Regions from separate parts of the Rahnella sp. WP5 genome, predicted to be linked through region 1. Evidence: predicted binding sites of a transcription regulator. Region 1 holds the regulator's gene; each other region holds the start of a gene.

Region 1 (2,278 bases):
TGCGCACGCAACGTCAGCAAATCGGCTTTGGAATTATAAGGTAATACGTACAAAATCGGCCGCGTCGGGTCTAAATGCAACTCGGTAACCGGATCTGAAGGTATGACCTTGCTCTTTACCAGCAATGAGAGTGGTAAATTCAATAATGTGTAATAAAGTCTACGCCAACCTGACATAAAAACGTGAAGCCTCTTGTTAGCAATTTCGCCGCAAGGATACCAGAAAGATCCGTGGAGATCTGTGGTCATATAAAAGCTAAAATGCTGCAAACACTCTAAGGATCAGTACCCCAAATGGCGAACCAAGTCACCGGATTTACCCGAATTTATAAAGCGGCCGGCTATTCCTGGAAAGGATTCAAAGCGGCATGGCAAAACGAAGCGGCATTTCGCCAGGAGGCCAGCGTCGCTATCCCGTTAATTTTGCTATCTTTCTGGCTTGATGTCAGCACCATTGAACGTATCCTGCTGGTGGGATCCGTCGTGCTGGTCTGTGTCACGGAATTGCTCAACAGCGCGGTGGAATGTGCAATAGACCGCATCGGGCCTGAGTTTCATGTGCTTTCTGGTCGCGCAAAAGATATCGGCTCTGCTGCCGTACTTCTGACCATCATATTGGCGATTTTTGTCTGGGTCAGCATCTTTTGGTCGCGATGGTTCTGATTTGGAATCTGCATTCCAGGAATCAACGTTATGCCCTGTTTTTATTCAATCTTAGGTTTTCATTGACCGTTTAGCTGTATATACTCACAGCAAGACTGTATAAACAACCAGGGGGCGGAATGAAAGCTTTAACGACCAGACAACAAGAGGTCTACGACCTTATTCGCGATCATATCTCCACCACCGGTATGCCACCAACCCGCGCAGAGATTGCATCACGTCTGGGGTTCCGTTCTCCCAATGCGGCGGAAGAGCATCTTAAAGCGCTGGCGCGTAAAGGTGTTATTGAGATTGTTTCCGGTGCATCACGCGGCATTCGTCTGCTGATGGAAGAAGAAGAAGGTTTACCGCTGATTGGCCGCGTTGCCGCCGGTGAACCGCTGCTGGCGCAGCAACATATCGAAGGGCACTATCAGATCGATCCGGCAATGTTTAAGCCGAGCGCCGATTTCCTGCTGCGTGTCAGCGGTATGTCGATGCGTGATATTGGTATCCTTGACGGCGATCTGCTGGCCGTGCATAAAACGCAAGACGTGCGTAATGGTCAGGTTGTGGTGGCCCGTATCGATGATGAGGTCACCGTGAAACGCCTGAAAAAACAAGGCAGTGTGGTGCAGTTATTGCCAGAGAACAGCGAGTTTCAGCCGATCGTGGTGGATTTGCGCGAGCAGAATTTCAGCATTGAAGGCTTAGCCGTAGGTGTTATCCGCAACGGCGACTGGATCTGACCTTCGTACTTCGAGCTATCTCTGCGTTGGCTGCCTTCGCGAACCCCGGTCACATACTTGTGTATGCTCCCGGCGTTCGCTTAGTTGCCGCCTTGATATAACGCGAATTACTCGGTCAGATATGACTAAGTCAGAAATTGCTGTGTCAGATAGACAAGACTAAAACTAATTGAATATGGATGGCGGCCGCCTCTGGCATCCATGTGAATTCAAAGAGAAATGCGTTTCTCTCATCATCGCCCCTTTCGGGGCGATGTCATTTACAGGCATAACCTGAACCTCCGGCATGAGATTCTCTATGCAACATCATTCCCTGCGACACACACTCAAAAACACCTTTTTAAGCCCTGCCGATAAAGCGCTCTGGATGCTGGCGTTGCCGATGATTTTTTCCAATATCACGGTGCCGCTCCTCGGCCTGGTGGATACCGCAGTGATCGGTCATCTCAACAGCCCGGATTATCTCGGCGGCGTGGCTGTGGGTTCGATGATCACCACTTTCCTTTTTATGCTCTTACTGTTTCTGCGGATGAGTACCACCGGCATGACCGCTCAGGCGCTGGGCGCGAAAGATAACCAGCTTCTGGCGCGTGCTTTTGTACAACCCTTTCTTCTGGCTGTGCTGGCGGGCGTCATTATTGTGGTATTCCGTCATCCGCTGATGGAGCTGGCGTTTCACATTGTCGGCGGCAGTCAGCCCGTGCTTGAACAGGCGAGGCTGTTTATCGAAATCCGCTGGTTCAGCGCCCCGGCTTCACTGGCGAATCTGGTGATCCTCGGGTGGCTGCTCGGCATTCAGTACGTTCGCGGGCCGGTGATTTTGCTGATTGCCGGGAATTTGCTGAATATCATTCTGGATCTGTGGCTGGTGATCGGGCTGGGCTGGAA
Region 2 (2,278 bases), on a different contig from region 1:
AAAGCAGGGGAATTCTCATTTTTTATGGCGGGGCGAAAAAAGCAGTTCCGGCTGTCGCAACCTCCACATGCAGAGACGTTGCAACTCTCAGGCCAAGTTTGTAAAAACGGCCAGGGAAAGAGAAGTTACAGGGGTGTTAACAGGCGCGCCGCTGATGATTTCGGATTATTCATTAGCATTTCTGAGGTTTTTGAGATTACCCCATAAGGAGTAGTCCACGGTGACCTGCACTTTGCCAGTGCCGTCTTCACTGTTTTTGGTGCAAACACATGGACAAACGTGAGCAAAAAATTCTGGTGAGATGCACTTTTGGTTTTTGCAAGAAACATCAGCCCAGAAATTTAGGCAAAATAGGCATAAATAAGGAGATAAAAAAGATAAAAAATAACTAAAAAAGACCTTTCAGACCCACGGAAGGCAAAATTCAGTTTTTTACCAACTCCCGCAGCGCGGGGCGTGCTGGGACTTATCCACTATTCCTGTGGATAACCTTGTGCATGAGAGTGAGAAAAGTTGCTACAGACGAGTCAGCATGCGGGTTCCGCTTAGTTTGCCCGTATTCGCAGCTTTTTAATGATACTGTTTTTAATCAACGAGTTAGTTAAAAGCAATACAGCCGTAATTCGTTCGTCATAGTTGTGTCAATCTTCGTCAACCTGTGGTCAGAAAATGGAGGGAATGCGGATTTTAGGAAAAAATGTCATCTGATGGTGAGAATTCTCATTCGTCATATCCTAAAAAAGTGCAGCATCGACAGCACGTTAAAACGCCAACACTTTTTATCGATTGGAAGCTGGTTTTATATACAGTATTATAGCGAAGGTAAAATCAGGGCTGGCAAAAATCGCGAAGTCTTTCATACTATTTTTCCGCAAACTGTTCACCCGTTCAGCGCGCACGGCCCTATGCATTCCCATTTCAGTCAGGTAGCCCGTCATGAGTAAAGAGTTCAAACTGCATTCCGAATTTAAACCGTCAGGTGACCAGCCTGAGGCGATACGCCGTCTGGAAGAAGGGCTGGAGAACGGACTGGCGCACCAGACATTGCTCGGGGTAACCGGTTCAGGAAAAACCTTTACCGTGGCGAATGTGATTGCGGATCTGAACCGTCCGACGATGGTGCTTGCCCCCAACAAAACGCTGGCCGCACAGTTATACGGCGAGATGAAAGAGTTCTTCCCCGAAAACGCCGTCGAATATTTCGTCTCTTACTATGACTATTATCAGCCTGAGGCGTATGTTCCGAGCTCCGATACCTTTATCGAAAAAGACGCCTCGGTGAACGAACACATCGAGCAGATGCGTCTTTCTGCTACCAAAGCGCTGCTCGAACGGCGCGATGTCATTGTGGTGGCCTCTGTTTCTGCGATTTACGGTCTGGGCGACCCGGACTTATACCTGAAAATGATGCTTCACCTGACCAAAGGGATGATTATCGATCAGCGTTCGATCCTGCGTCGTCTGGCGGAACTGCAATATGCACGCAACGATCAGGCTTTCCAGCGCAGTACTTTCCGCGTGCGTGGCGAAGTGATTGATGTGTTCCCGGCGGAATCGGACGATCTGGCGCTGCGCATTGAGTTATTTGATCAGGAAGTTGAACGCCTTTCGCTGTTTGATCCGCTGACAGGCCAGGTGCAGCATGAAGTGCCGCGTTTCACCATCTACCCGAAAACGCACTACGTCACGCCACGCGAACGTATTGTGCAGGCGATGGAAGAAATTAAAGTCGAACTGGCGGATCGCCGCAAAGTGTTGCTGGCCAACAACAAATTGCTGGAAGAACAGCGCATCAGCCAGCGTACGCAGTTTGATCTCGAAATGATGAACGAGCTGGGTTATTGCTCCGGTATCGAAAACTACTCACGTTATCTGTCTGGCCGCGGGCCGGGCGAGCCGCCGCCAACGCTGTTTGATTATTTGCCGGCTGACGGCCTGCTGATTGTCGATGAGTCGCACGTCACCATTCCGCAAATCGGCGGCATGTACAAAGGCGACCGCTCGCGTAAAGAAACGCTGGTGGAATACGGTTTCCGCCTGCCTTCAGCGCTGGATAACCGCCCGATGCGCTTTGAGGAATTCGAAGCCCTGGCGCCGCAAAGTATTTATGTCTCGGCCACGCCGGGCAAATACGAGCTGGAGAAATCCGGTGACGATGTGGTCGATCAGGTCGTGCGTCCGACCGGTTTGCTGGATCCGATCATCGAAGTGCGACCGGTAACCACGCAGGTTGATGACCTGCTGTCTGAAATCCGCAAGCGTGTGGCGATTAACGAGC
Region 3 (2,278 bases), on a different contig from region 1:
CCGCTCGCTGTCATCCTCGCTGTTGAAATAGCGCTCATACGCGACCAGGGTCATTTTGGCATCAATCACTACGTCTTTATTCTGCGGTAACCTGACGACCACATCAGGTTGCATCCGGCTGTTGCTGTCAACCTGCACGCTGACCTGAGTCTGGTACTCATGCCCTTCGCGTAAACCGGAAGCCTCGAGCACGCGGCTCAGCACCACTTCCCCCCAGTTGCCCTGCGTTTTGTTGTCACCTTTCAGTGCCTTGGTCAGGTTGACGGCTTCACGGGCCATCTCCACATTCAGTTGCTGCAGATTGCGGATCTCATGCGCCAGCGTATGGCGTTCACGGGCTTCCTGCCCAAAGCTGTCCTGCACCTGACGACGGAAACCATCCAGTTGCTCGCGCAACGGCAACAGTAACTTGTCGAGACTTTGCTTGTTCTGTTCGTCGGCACGACGGCCATTTTGTTCGAAAATCCGGTTAGCCAGATTTTCAAACTGGCTGCTCAGGCGCTGTTCGCTGTTAATCAGCAGACGCTGCTTTTCTTCAGCCGCCATGCGGGTTTCATCCAGACGGGTTGAAACCTCACGCAACTCTGCTTCCTGCGCGCTGTTGATTTCCCGCTGCGCACGCAGTTCCTGATTCAGTTGCTCACACTCGTTTTGCCAGTGGGCAAGCAGTTGTAATTTTTCCTGACTGGCCGCCTGCAGGCTATGCAGTTTGCGCAGCTCAAGTTCAGCCTCGCGCAGTTGCTGCTGCCCTGATTGCCGCTCGCTTTTGTGCGTATCATTTTCCGCTTTAGCCTGTTCCAGCGATTGTTCCAGCAAACGGCGCTGCGTTTCATACTCCGTCTGCTGTTGCTGTTGGCGCAGGCTGGCGATAAGCCAACCTACGAGTAAGCCCATTAACCCCGCCCCCAGGGCTGTCAGGATGCTGATATCCACGCGATTTCCCTCTTAAAGTCTCTTGCGGCCAAGGTAATGTCAGGCTGTATGGATGTCCAGTCTATTTTCTGTTGCATTGAGCCTTTGCGAGACGTCTTCCAAAAAGGAATTTCTCTGTATTTGCCCCCTTGCGATAGCCAGCCACAGAGAGCAGCATTCAAAACCAGCGGCTCAGCCACTGAATGCCGAAAGCACCTGGCGCCAGGATGCCGAAAGCCCAGATGAGTGCAGACGTCACATTCGCAATCTGGAAATATTTTTGCGGCATACCGCAGATACCGGCAACCAGTGGCACAACGGCACGAAGCGGGCCAAAGAAGCGGCCAATGAAAGCCCCGGGCATGCCCCATTTTTCAAAGAAAGCATGTCCACGAACCAGCATTTGCGGATGGCGGGAGAAAGGCCAGAAATTGCCAACCCGATCCTGATAACGGGCACCAATCCAGTAAGAAAGCCAGTCTCCCAGGAAAGCGCCTGCGGCGGCAGCAGCCCAGATGGGCCAGAACGGAATACCGGTTTCGCCAATCAGCGCGCCGAGTCCCAGCAAGATAAACGTCGCCGGGAGCAGCAGGGAAAGGAATGCCAGAGACTCACCAAAAGCCAGAAAGAAAACGATCGGTGCAGCCCACACCTGATGGGCACGGATGAAGGTAGTGGTGTACTCAAGAAGGTCGTGAACAGTCAAAAATGCAGTTCCTTTTGTCAGAGTTCCGGGAGGAGATTCATCAATTATTCCAGATGGATTACTAACATGACCTTAACAGATCTGCTTAGCAGGGCAAAAAAATGGGCCGCCAGAGGCAGCCCATTGATGTGATGATGTGATGTGGTTGTTTTAGTTTTATAGGGACTAAATAAGCCTGCGGGCTGCTTCTACAACAATCTTCACCGCATGACTTTCAGTCTTTTTCATGGTTTCCGCATTAGGGATTTCCTGCTGCGTGCGGTTCACGATAACACCCGCCACCATCCCCGCGCGCAGGCCCTGGCTTGCACACATGGTCAGCAGAGTCGCGGATTCCATTTCGTAGTTCATGACGCCCATTTCCTGCCACTCTTTCATCGATTCTTTGAAGCGACGGACAACACGGCCAGAGTAAGTGTCATAACGTTCCTGACCCGGATAGAAGGTGTCAGAAGAGGCGGTAACGCCAATGTGCGTCGCGGCACCCACGGCTTCTGCCGCCGCAACCAGCGCGGTGGTGCAGGCAAAATCGGCTACTGCAGGGAATTCCATCGGCGCAAAGTGCAGGCTCGCGCCATCAAGGCGAACGGCAGCGGTCGTGACCAGAACGTCACCGACATTGATGTGTGGCTGGATAGCGCCAGTTGTGCCGACTCGCAG

The links. Region 1 encodes LexA, which represses DNA repair genes until DNA is damaged. Its sites were predicted from a motif close to TNCTGTATGTACATACAGNA; they were not measured.
Region 2: the regulator LexA is predicted to act here: its motif matches at 792-811, upstream of uvrB (excinuclease ABC subunit UvrB).
Region 3: the regulator LexA is predicted to act here: its motif matches at 976-995, upstream of rmuC (DNA recombination protein RmuC).

What each region holds. Positions count from the first base shown of each region.
Region 1 is NZ_JQJR01000012.1:28,675-30,952, forward strand. It holds gene plsB (glycerol-3-phosphate 1-O-acyltransferase PlsB) at 1-176, opposite strand, end outside; gene EX31_RS11840 (diacylglycerol kinase) at 294-662, shown strand; gene lexA (transcriptional repressor LexA) at 782-1,390, shown strand; gene dinF (MATE family efflux transporter DinF) at 1,689-2,278, shown strand, end outside.
Region 2 is NZ_KN050721.1:508,628-510,905, forward strand. It holds gene uvrB (excinuclease ABC subunit UvrB) at 937-2,278, shown strand, end outside.
Region 3 is NZ_JQJR01000016.1:18,474-20,751, forward strand. It holds gene rmuC (DNA recombination protein RmuC) at 1-933, opposite strand, end outside; gene EX31_RS14635 (DedA family protein) at 1,091-1,618, opposite strand; gene udp (uridine phosphorylase) at 1,784-2,278, opposite strand, start outside.